One region of the Streptomyces sp. NPDC044033 genome, then DNA from elsewhere that is predicted to be linked to it. Evidence: riboswitches for the same ligand, from Rfam matches in the RefSeq annotation. Region 1 holds a riboswitch; the other holds the start of a gene.
What was found. A riboswitch is a leader RNA that binds a small molecule or an ion and turns the genes downstream of it on or off. The one in region 1 is predicted to bind thiamine pyrophosphate.
Positions count from the first base shown of each region.

Region 1 (5,685 bases):
GATGGCCGTGGTGACCCCGTTCGACAAGAGCGCGCTGCGCAACATCGAGCAGGCGATCCGCGACTCGGATCTGGGCGTCAACCCGAGCAACGACGGCAGCATCATCCGGGTGACGTTCCCGGAGCTGACCGAGGACCGGCGCCGCCAGTACATCAAGGTCGCCAAGGGCAAGGCCGAGGACTCGAAGGTCTCGATCCGCGCTGTCCGCCGCAAGGCCAAGGAGACCCTCGACAAGCTCGTCAAGGACAAGGAGTCCGGCGAGGACGAGGTGCGCCGCGCCGAGAAGGAGCTCGACGACACCACCGCGAAGTACGTCACGCAGGTGGACGAGTTGCTCAAGCACAAGGAAGCCGAGCTGCTCGAAGTCTGATGAACGACTCTTCCTGGGGGGCCCCGCCGAGCGCCGGATACCGGGGGCCGACCGACCGGGGGCCGGCCCGTCCGGCGGGTCCCGTGCACGACATGGGTGACGCGGCGCAGACTCGGCCCATGCCCATCGTGCCCGACGCAGGCGGAGATCAGGACGACCGTGAGAAGGGGGCCGCTTACCTCGGCGGCCCCCTGTTCCGCGATGAACAGTTCCGTGAAGAACGGTTCCGTGACGAACAGCTCCGTGGTGAGCGGTTCCACGGGGAGCAGGAGCCCGCAGCGGTGCCCGAACCCGTTCCCGCGGCGCCGGAGCCCGCCGCCGCGCCCGTCAAGAAGAGCGCGGGGCGTGACCTGCGGGCGGCCATAGGGGTCGGCCTGGGGCTGGGCGGGATCATCATCGCCTCCCTGTTCATCTACAAGCCCGTCTTCCTCGGCGTGATAGCGGTCGCCGTCGTCGTCGGGCTGTGGGAGCTGACCTCGCGCCTGTCGGAGAAGAAGGCGATCAAGGCCCCGCTGGTGCCGCTGGCGGTCGGCGGCGCCGCCATGGTCGTCGCGGGCTACCTGGACGGCCCGGAGGGCGCCTGGGTGGCCATGGCCTTCACCGCGCTCGCCGTGCTGGTGTGGCGGATGACGGAGCCGCCCGAGGACTATCTGCGCGATGTCACGGCGGGCATCTTCGCGGCGTTCTACGTGCCCTTCCTCGCCACTTTCGTGGCGTTGATGCTCGCCGCGGACGACGGCGCGTGGCGGGTGCTCACCTTCCTGGTGCTGACGGTCGTCAGCGACACCGGTGCGTACGCGGTGGGCTGGAAGTTCGGCAAGAACAAGCTCGCGCCGCGCATCAGCCCCGGCAAGACGCGCGAGGGCCTCGTCGGCGCGGTCGCCTTCGCGATGGTGGCGGGCGCGCTGTGCATGCAGTACCTGATCGACGACGGGACCTGGTGGCACGGGCTGCTGCTCGGCTGCGCGGTCGCGGCCAGCGCCACGCTCGGGGACCTCGGCGAGTCCATGATCAAGCGGGATCTCGGTATCAAGGACATGGGCACGCTGCTGCCCGGGCACGGCGGGATCATGGACCGGCTGGACTCCCTGCTGCCCACCGCGCCGGTGGTGTGGCTGCTTATGGTGATCTTCGTCGGCAGCGGCTGACCTGCGCTTTTCCCGGCCAGGGGTTCGTTGTCCACAGGGCGGCGGACCCCTTTCCGGTTGTCTGCCACACTGGATGGACCATGCCTGTACCCGGAGAACTCACTTTCGTCGCGCCGCGCGGAGCCAAGAAGCCGCCGCGGCATCTCGCCGACCTCAGCCCCGCCGAGCGCCGCGAGGCCGTGGCAGCGATCGGCGAGAAGCCGTTCCGCGCCAAGCAGCTGTCGCAGCACTACTTCGCCCGGTACGCCCACGACCCGGCGCAGTGGACCGACATCCCCGCGACGGCGCGCGAGAGGCTGGCGGCCGAGCTGCTGCCGGAGCTGATGAGCGTGTTGCGGCACATCTCGTGCGACGACGACACCACCCGCAAGACGCTCTGGAAGCTGCACGACGGCACGCTCGTCGAGTCCGTGCTGATGCGCTATCCGGACCGGGTCACCATGTGCATCTCGTCTCAGGCGGGCTGCGGAATGAACTGCCCGTTCTGCGCCACCGGCCAGGCCGGCCTGGACCGGAATCTGTCCACCGCCGAGATCGTCCACCAGATCGTCGACGGTATGCGCGCCCTGCGCGACGGCGAGGTGCCCGGTGGTCCGGCCCGGCTCTCCAACATCGTCTTCATGGGGATGGGCGAGCCCCTGGCCAACTACAAGCGCGTCGTGGGCGCCATCCGCCGGCTCACGGACCCCGAGCCGGACGGGCTCGGCCTCTCGCAGCGCGGCATCACCGTCTCCACCGTCGGGCTCGTCCCCGCGATGCTGCGCTTCGCCGACGAGGGCTTCAAGTGCCGCCTCGCGGTCTCCCTGCACGCCCCCGACGACGAGCTGCGCGACACGCTCGTGCCGGTCAACACTCGGTGGAAGGTGCGCGAGGTCCTCGACGCCGCCTGGGAGTACGCGGAGAAGTCCGGCCGCCGCATCTCCATCGAGTACGCGCTGATCCGCGACATCAACGATCAGGCGTGGCGCGGCGATCTGCTTGGGAAGCTGCTCAAGGGCAAGCGTGTGCACGTCAACCTCATCCCGCTCAACCCGACGCCCGGCTCCAAGTGGACCGCGTCGCGTCCGGAGGACGAGAAGGCGTTCGTCGAGTCGATCGCGGCCCACGGCGTGCCCGTGACCGTGCGCGACACACGGGGCCAGGAGATCGACGGGGCCTGCGGACAATTGGCCGCTTCCGAGCGCTGATATGGTGCTTTCGCACAATTGAACAATCCGACAGGGGAGCGCACAGAGCGCTGAGAGTGCGGCCCGGCCGCAGACCCTCGGACCTGATCCGGGTCATACCGGCGTAGGGAGTCAGCTCACTCATGAACAGCAATATCCGGCGTGCCATCGGCGCCGCTGCCGTCGGTGCCCTCGGCGTCGCCACGCTCGCCGCCTGCGGCGGCTCCGGATCGTCGGCGTCGGACGCCAAGACGGTCACCCTGGTCTCGCACGACTCGTTCAACGCCTCGAAGCCCGTGCTCGCCGAGTTCACCAAGAAGACCGGCTACAAGGTCCAGGTGGTCAAGAGCGGCGACGCGGGCGCGGCCGTCAACCAGGCGATCCTCTCGAAGACGCACCCGCAGGGGGACGTCTTCTTCGGCGTCGACAACACCCTCCTCTCGCGCGCCCTCGACAACGGCCTGTTCACGCCGTACGCGGCCAAGGGGCTGGACCGGGTACCGCACGACCTCCAGCTCGACGCGGCAGCGCACCGGGCCACCCCCGTCGACACCGGGGACATCTGCGTCAACTACGACCGCGCGTACTTCAAGGACCACGGGCTGGCACCGCCGCAGTCCTTCGACGACCTGGTCAAGCCGCAGTACAAGAACCTCCTCGTCACCGAGAACGTCGCCACCTCGTCCCCCGGACTCGCCTTCCAGCTCGGCACCGTCGCCAAGTACGGCGAAGACGGCTGGCAGAAGTACTGGAAGAAGCTCAGGAGCAACGGCGTCGAGGTCGTGGACGGCTGGGAGCAGGCGTACAACCAGCGGTTCTCGGGCTCCGCGGCAGGCAAGAAGGCCAAGGGCGACAAGCCGCTCGTCGTCTCCTACGCCTCCAGTCCGCCCGCCGAGGTGCTGGATGCGAAGCCGCAGCCGAAGGAGGGCCCCACCGGGGTCGCGACCGGCACGTGCTTCCGGCAGATCGAATTCGCGGGGCTGCTGAACGGGGCGAAGAACGCCAAGGGCGCCAAGGCGCTCCTCGACTTCCTGGTGAGCAAGGAGTTCCAGGAGGACATGCCGCTCCAGATGTTCGTCAAACCGGCGAACCAGGACGCGAAGCTGCCCGAGGTGTTCACGAAGTACGGCGCGAAGATCTCCGACCCCGAGACCCTGGCCCCGGAGCAGATCGCCAAGAACCGTGAGCAGTGGGTCAAGTCGTGGTCGTCGCTCGTCCTGAAGTAGAGCCCCCGGGCAACGCGCCGGACGGCACCGCTCCCGGCCGCGCGGCGGCGGATCGCCGGACCGCCGCGCGCGGGGCCGCGGCGCGGCTCGCGCTGATGGCCGTGCCGCTCGCGTTCTTCGCCGTCTTCTTCGCCTACCCCGTCGCGGCGATCGTGGCCCGGGGGCTGAAGGACGGCGGGCACTGGCAGTTCGGCCGGATAGCCGATGTGCTCAGCGACCCGCAGATCGGGCACGTCCTGTGGTTCACCACCTGGCAGGCCGCCGCGTCCACCGCGCTGACCCTCGCCCTCGCGCTCCCCGGCGCGTACGTCTTCGCCCGCTTCGACTTCCCCGGCAAGCAGGTGCTGCGCGCCGTGGTGACCGTCCCCTTCGTCCTGCCGACCGTCGTCGCGGGCTCGGCGTTCCTGGCCCTGCTCGGCCGCGGCGGACTGCTCGACGAGATGTGGGGTGTCCGCCTCGACACCACGGTCTGGGCCATTCTCCTCGCGCACGTCTTCTTCAACTACGCGGTCGTCGTACGGACCGTCGGCGGCCTGTGGGCGCAGCTCGACCCGCGCCAGGAGGAGGCGGCGCGGGTGCTGGGCGCCGGGCGCTTCGCGGCCTGGCGCAGGGTGACGCTCCCCGCGCTCGCGCCCGCCGTGGCGGCCGCGGCCCTCATGGTCTTCCTCTTCACCTTCACCTCCTTCGGCGTCATCCAGATCCTCGGCGGCCCGCGCTACGCGACGCTGGAGGTGGAGATCTACCAGCAGACCGCGCAGCTCCTGAACCTGCCGACGGCCGCCGTGCTCTCGATCACGCAGCTGCTGGCGGTGGGCGTGCTGCTCGCCGTGCACGCCTGGACCGTACGGCGCCGGGAGTCGACGCTCCGGCTGGTCGACGCGGCGCAGACATCGCGGCGGCCGCGGGGCGCGGGGCAGTGGGCGCTGCTGTCGGGGGTGCTGGCCAGTGTCGCCCTGCTGATCCTGCTGCCGCTGGCCGTGCTGGTGCAGCGTTCCTTCGACGGGCCCGACGGCTACGGCCCGGCCTTCTACCGTGCCCTCGAATCGGCCGCCGACAACGGCGGCACCTTCGTCGTCGCGCCGCTGGAGGCGATCGGCAACTCGCTCTCCTACGGGCTCGCCGCCACGGCCATCGCCGTGGTCATCGGCGGGCTGGCCGCAGCAGCCCTGACGCTACGGGGCGGGGCGAAGGGCGGGGCGAAGGGCACGGGCCGGCTCGTACGGGGCTTCGACGCGCTCCTCATGCTGCCGCTCGGCACCTCCGCCGTGACCGTCGGCTTCGGTTTCCTCATCACCCTCGACAAGCCGCCGCTGGACCTGCGGGACTCCTGGATCCTGGTGCCGCTGGCCCAGGCGCTGGTGGGCGTCCCCTTCGTCGTACGGACCATGCTCCCGGTCCTGCGCGCGGTCGACGCGCGGTTGCGGGAGGCCGCCGCGGTGCTCGGGGCGTCCCCGCTGAGGGCCTGGCGGGAAGTGGATCTGCCGCTGGTGGGGCGGGCGCTGGCGGTCGCGGCGGGGTTCGCGTTCGCGGTCTCGCTCGGCGAGTTCGGGGCGACCGTCTTCATCGCCCGGCCGGACAGCCCGACGCTGCCGGTCGCGGTCGCCCGGCTGCTGAGCCGGCCCGGGGAGATGAACTACGGGCAGGCGATGGCCCTCAGCACCATTTTGATGCTGGTATGCGCGGTGGCTCTGCTGGTACTGGAGCGCATTCGCACCGACCGTTCGGGAGAGTTCTAGATGGCCCTGCTGCGACTGGACGGCGTGAGCGTCCGCTTC
Region 1 covers NZ_JBWKFF010000010.1:203,957-209,641, forward strand. The annotation lists gene frr (ribosome recycling factor) at 1-370, shown strand, start outside; gene AC07AB_RS19830 (phosphatidate cytidylyltransferase) at 370-1,518, shown strand; gene rlmN (dual-specificity RNA methyltransferase RlmN) at 1,599-2,705, shown strand; TPP riboswitch at 2,728-2,832, shown strand; gene AC07AB_RS19840 (thiamine ABC transporter substrate-binding protein) at 2,828-3,910, shown strand; gene AC07AB_RS19845 (ABC transporter permease) at 4,006-5,646, shown strand; gene AC07AB_RS19850 (ABC transporter ATP-binding protein) at 5,647-5,685, shown strand, end outside.

Region 2 (5,685 bases), on a different contig from region 1:
ACCTCGGACTCGGCGTGGGTGGAGCGGCCGATCAGCACGTCCGCGCCGAGTATCGCCCGCGCGGCCGGCACCGGCAGGTCGCCCTGGCCCAGGTGCAGCACGTCGGAGGCGATGGCGTGCGCGACGTCGGCCCGGTCGTTGACGGCGACGAGCTTGCCGTGGCGGCGGGCGGCGGCGGCGAGGACCGCGAGGTGCTCCAGCTCCTCCCCCGCCTCCATGCCCTTGTCCCGCAGCTGGACGATGTCGACGCCCGAGGAGAGGACCGCGTCGAGGAACTCCGGCAGGTCGCCCTGGCGCTTGCGCGCGTCGGTGCACAGATAGAGCCGGGCGTCGGCGAGCCGCTCCCGCGCGGTCGCCTGAGCCTCGCGGGCCGCAGGAACGGCGCCGGTCGCCCCGGCCCCGGCGGTGCCTGTCGCGGCTGAGCCCGCTGCGGCGTCCAGGAGTCCTGCGGCATCGGTGGTGTCTGTGGCACCTGTGGCGGACATGCGGCGGTTTCCCCCCGGGTCGGCGGTGTACGGGCCGTGGCGCGCGGCCCCGGCCCGTACACCGGACGGTCGGACATGTAACTGATGTGCGGCTGCGGGCTGATGCGCCTACGGACGGATCAGCCGGCGAGCGGCGTATTCGGCGGGGGTCGGGCGGCGAGCGCCCAGGCCCGGTGTGCTCAGACGGCGAGCGCCTGGGCTCGACGCTTCACCTCCGTGCCACGATTCTCCCGCAGGGCCTGCGCCGGCGTGCCGGGCAGGGTCGGGTCGGGGGTGAAGAGCCACTCCAGCATCTCCACATCACTGAAGCCGTCGTCCCGCAGGAGCGTCAAGGTGCCGGCCAGGCCCTTGACGACCTTGGCGTCGCCGATGAAGTCGGCGGGCACCTGGAGCACCCTGTTCTCGCCACGGCGCACCGCGATCACCTGGCCTTCCTTGACCAGCTGCCGGACGCGCGTCACCTCGATGCCGAGCCGTTCGGCGATGTCGGGCAGGTTGAGCCAGGCGGGGACGAGAGCATCGGTCTTTGCGTCAATCTCGGTCACAGGACAAGCCTGCCATCTAGGACTGACAGTCGGTAGCCGGGAGGGCCCGAGGGCGCGGAGCCCGTGTCGCGTCCCGGCCGGGCGCTCGCCGCCCGGGACACGCGCCGGCCCGCCCGGAGGCCGAGACCGGGCCCTCAGTCCCTCAGGCCGCCGGCCTCTCAGCCCCTCAGACCGTCGCGGACTTCAGCGGCACCGACGGGTCCGCGGCCTGCCGCTGGTCCAGCCGCGCGCCGCGCTCGATGAGCTTGCGCCCCTGGGCCAGGTCACGGGGGCGGCCCACCGCGAGCAGCGCGACCAGGACGCCCTCGCGCAGCCAGCACACCGACCAGGCGGCGGTGGCGGGGTCACCCCGCCACAGGAGTTCGTCGGCGGCGGCGTGGTGCCCCGCGTACTGCACGAACCGGCCGAACTGCTCGGACCAGAAGTAGGGCACCGGGTCGTACAGTGGCCCCTCGGCCTCGCCGCGTGCGATGTTGGCGGCGACGGTGCGCGGTCCCTGGAGCGCGTTGTCCCAGTGGTGCACCAGCAGCCGCTCGGCGTAGCGGGCGGACGGGAAGGAGGCGCAGTCGCCGACCGCGTAGACGTCCGGCAGGCTGGCGCGCAGCCGCTCGTCGGTGACCACGGACCGGTCCGCCGCCAGCTCGATGCCGGTCCCCGCCAGCCAGCCGGTCGCGGGGCGCGCGCCGATCCCGACGACCACCGCGCCGGCCGTCAGCCGGGTCCCGTCGTCCAGCAGCACGCTGCCCTCCGAGACGGAGACGACCCGGGCGCCGGTGAGCAGTTCGGCGCCGCAGTCCGCGTACCAGTGCGTCATGTGGACGGCGACCTCCGCGGGGAGGGCGCCCGCGAGCGGCCGCTCCGCGGCCTCCACGACGGTCACCTTGCAGCCCGCCTCGCGCGCGGCCGTCGCGAACTCCGCGCCGATCCAGCCGGCCCCGACCACCACGATGTCGTGCTGGTCGGCGAGGATCGGGCGCAGCCGCACCGCGTCGTCCAGAGTGCGCAGCAGGTGGACGCCGGGGACGCCCTCGCTGCCGGGCAGCGCGACGGGCTCGGCGCCGGTGGCGATGACGAGCCGGTCGTAGGGCTCGGGGCCGTCGGCGGTGTCCAGGACGCGCTCCGCGGGCCGCAGCCCGGTGACCTCGCGGCCGAGTCGCAGGTCGATGCCGAGGGAATCGAAGTCCACCTCGAAGGCGGAGCCCTCGGCCTTGCCGAGCAGCACGGCCTTGGAGAGCGGGGGTCGGTCGTAGGGCTGATGGGGCTCCGCGCCGAGCAGCGAGATGGCGCCGGCCCAGCCCTGTTCGCGGAGGGCGACGGCGGTCTGTACCCCGGCCACGCCCGCGCCGACGATCACGACGCGACGCCGGTCACTGGTGGTATTCGTCTGATCGCTCACCAGCTCACTGTATGGCTGCGGGCATGGTGTGCCGGAGCGTCGCGCAGAGAGATCTCCACCACAACCGGGGCCCGCGGCGGCCCGGTTGCGCGCCTGTAGGAGCGCGGTTCCGTATCGGACACTCCCTTTCGGCCGATTCGGGGCGCGTACTAGGGTGACCGGGGTAGAGCACTCGCGGGAGCCCGGGCGGACCGGGCTGAGAGGGAGGCTGGACGGCCTCCGACCGTACGAACCTGATCCGGGTCATGCCGGCGAAGGGAGGGGCTGGACACCCATGCACGCGTCTCCGTCAAAGCCACCGGGGTCGGCGCCCCCGGCGCCCTGCGGCACTCTCGATGTGCTCGTCATCGGCGGCGGCATCATCGGCCTGGTCACCGCCTGGCGCGCTGCCCAGCGCGGGCTGCGCACCGCCGTCGCGGACCCCGAGCCAGGCGGCGGCGCAGCCCAGGTCGCGGCCGGGATGCTGGCCGCCGTCACCGAACTGCACTACGGCGAACAGGATCTGCTCGCCGCCAACCTGGCCTCCGCCCGCCGCTACCCGGCGTTCGCGGCCGAGCTCACCGAGGCGAGCGGCCAGGACATCGGCTACCGCGCGTGCGGCACGCTCGCCGTCGCCCTCGACGCCGACGACCGCGCCCACCTGCGCGAACTGCACGAGTTGCAGCAGCGGTACGGCCTCGACTCGCAGTGGCTGTCGGGACGCGAGTGCCGCCGGCTGGAGCCGATGCTCGCGCCCGGCGTCCGCGGCGGTGTGCGGGTCGACGGCGACCACCAGGCCGACCCGCGGCGCCTCGCGCGCGCCCTGCTGGTGGCCTGCGAGCGCGCCGGAGTCGTCTTCCACCGGACCGAGGCGCGGCGCCTGACGGTCGCGGCGGACCGGGCGACCGGCGCCGAGCTGGCCGACGGCGCCCGGATCGGCGCGGCCCAGACCGTGCTGGCGGCCGGCAGCCACAGCGCGCGCCTCGCGGGCGTGCCCGAGCACGTGGTGCCCCCGGTCCGCCCGGTCAAGGGCCAGGTCCTGCGGCTGCGCGTGCCCGGCCCGTACGCGCCGTTCCTGTCCCGGACCGTACGGGCCGTGGTGCGCGGCGGCCCCGTCTACCTGGTGCCGCGTGAGAACGGCGAGCTGGTCCTGGGCGCGACCACCGAGGAGCTCGGCTGGGACACCACCGTCACCGCGGGCGGCGTCTACGAGCTGCTGCGCGACGCCCACGAACTGGTGCCCGGCATCACGGAGCTGCCGCTCGTCGAGACCCGCGCCGGGCTGCGCCCCGGCTCCCCCGACAACGCCCCGCTGCTCGGCCCGTCCGCCCTGCCCGGCCTCCACATCGCCACCGGCCACCACCGCAACGGCGTGCTGCTGACCCCGTTCACCGGCGATGTGATGGCCGAGGTGCTGGCCGGCGGCGGGCTCCCGGCGGCGGCCCTGCCCTTCTCCCCGCAGCGTTTCCAGGCCCCCGCACCTCAGGAGCAGCCCGTATGACGCCCTCTTCGCCCGCCTCCGTCCGGCTCTCCCTCAACGGCGAGCCCCGCGAGATCCCCGCCGGTCTGACCCTGGACCGGCTGGTGGCCACGCTCACCACCGCGCACAGCGGCATCGCCGCCGCCGTCAACGAGAGCGTCGTACCGCGCGGCCAGTGGCCGGCCACCGCGCTCGGCGACGGCGACCGCGTCGAGGTCCTCACCGCGGTACAGGGAGGCTGACCATGACCGACACCGCATTCCTCGCGGCGGCCCCGGAAGCCGCGGCGGCCGGGGACCCGCTGACCATCGGCGGCCGCGTTTTCGGCTCCCGGCTGATCATGGGTACGGGCGGTGCGCCCAGCCTGGACGTGCTGGAGCGCTCCCTGCTCGCCTCGGGGACCGAGCTGACCACGGTGGCGATGCGCCGTCTGGACGCGACCGTGCAGGGCTCGGTGCTGTCGGTGCTCGCCCGGCACCGCATCCAGGTGCTGCCGAACACCGCGGGCTGCTTCACCGCCGGCGAGGCCGTCCTCACCGCGCGGCTGGCCCGCGAGGCGCTCGGCACCGACTGGGTCAAGCTCGAAGTGGTCGCCGACGAGCGCACCCTCCTGCCCGACCCGATCGAGCTGCTGGACGCCGCCGAGACCCTCGTCGACGACGGTTTCACCGTGCTGCCGTACACCAACGACGACCCCGTTCTCGCCCGCAAGCTGGAGGACGTGGGCTGTGCCGCGATCATGCCGCTGGGCTCGCCCATCGGCTCCGGTCTGGGCATCCGCAATCCGCACAACTTCCAGCTGATCACGGAGCGCGCGGGCGTCCCGGTGGTCCTGGACGCGGGCGCGGGCACCGCCTCCGACGCCGCGCTCGCCATGGAGCTGGGCTGCGCCGCGGTGATGCTCGCCTCGGCGGTGACCCGCGCGCAGGAGCCGGCGCTGATGGCGGCGGCCATGCGGCACGCCGTCGAGGCGGGCCGGCTCGCGTACCGCGCGGGCCGAATCCCGCGCCGGCACTTCGCGCGGGCGTCCTCGGCCATGGACGGGCTGGCGGAGCTCGACCCGGAGCGGCCGGCGTTCTGACCAGCGGTACGCCCGCCGTCCCGCGCGGCCCCTGCCATCCCGCCTGGCATCCCGCGCCGCCCCTGCCAACGCGCCCGCCATCCCGCCCCGCCCCGCGTCTTCCCTGGTCCGTACGTGTCCGCCGCTGTCACCGTTCGGCTTCAGTACGGCCTCGGCGGGCGTGCGGCGTCGGAGCTGTCGGTGACTGCTCGTAGACTCGTCTGCCGTGGACACGACCCTTCAGGACCCCCTCGTCGGGCAGCTGCTCGACGGCCGCTACCGAGTCGAGGCGCGCATCGCCGTCGGTGGCATGGCCACGGTCTACCGGGCCGTCGACACGCGGCTCGACCGCGTGCTCGCGCTCAAGGTGATGCACCCGGCGCTCGCCGCGGACGGCGCCTTCGTCGACCGGTTCATCCGGGAGGCGAAGTCGGTGGCGAGGCTCGCGCACCCCAATGTGGTGGGCGTCTTCGACCAGGGCACCGACGGCACGTACGTCTATCTCGCGATGGAGTACATCGCCGGGTGCACGCTGCGCGACGTGCTGCGCGAGCGCGGCGCGCTCCAGCCGCGCGCCGCCCTCGACATCCTGGAGCCGATCCTCGCCGCGCTCGGCGCCGCCCACCGGGCGTCCTTCGTACACCGCGACATGAAGCCCGAGAACGTGCTGATCGGCGACGACGGCCGGGTCAAGGTCGCCGACTTCGGGCTCGTACGGGCCGTGGACAACAACACCACCG
Region 2 covers NZ_JBWKFF010000045.1:10,526-16,210, forward strand. The annotation lists gene thiE (thiamine phosphate synthase) at 1-485, opposite strand, end outside; gene AC07AB_RS39490 (Rv2175c family DNA-binding protein) at 665-1,030, opposite strand; gene AC07AB_RS39495 (NAD(P)/FAD-dependent oxidoreductase) at 1,197-2,426, opposite strand; TPP riboswitch at 2,591-2,703, shown strand; gene thiO (glycine oxidase ThiO) at 2,701-3,906, shown strand; gene thiS (sulfur carrier protein ThiS) at 3,903-4,127, shown strand; gene AC07AB_RS39510 (thiazole synthase) at 4,130-4,966, shown strand; gene pknB (Stk1 family PASTA domain-containing Ser/Thr kinase) at 5,172-5,685, shown strand, end outside.
Region 2: another riboswitch for thiamine pyrophosphate. It lies ahead of thiO (glycine oxidase ThiO); the one in region 1 lies ahead of AC07AB_RS19840 (thiamine ABC transporter substrate-binding protein).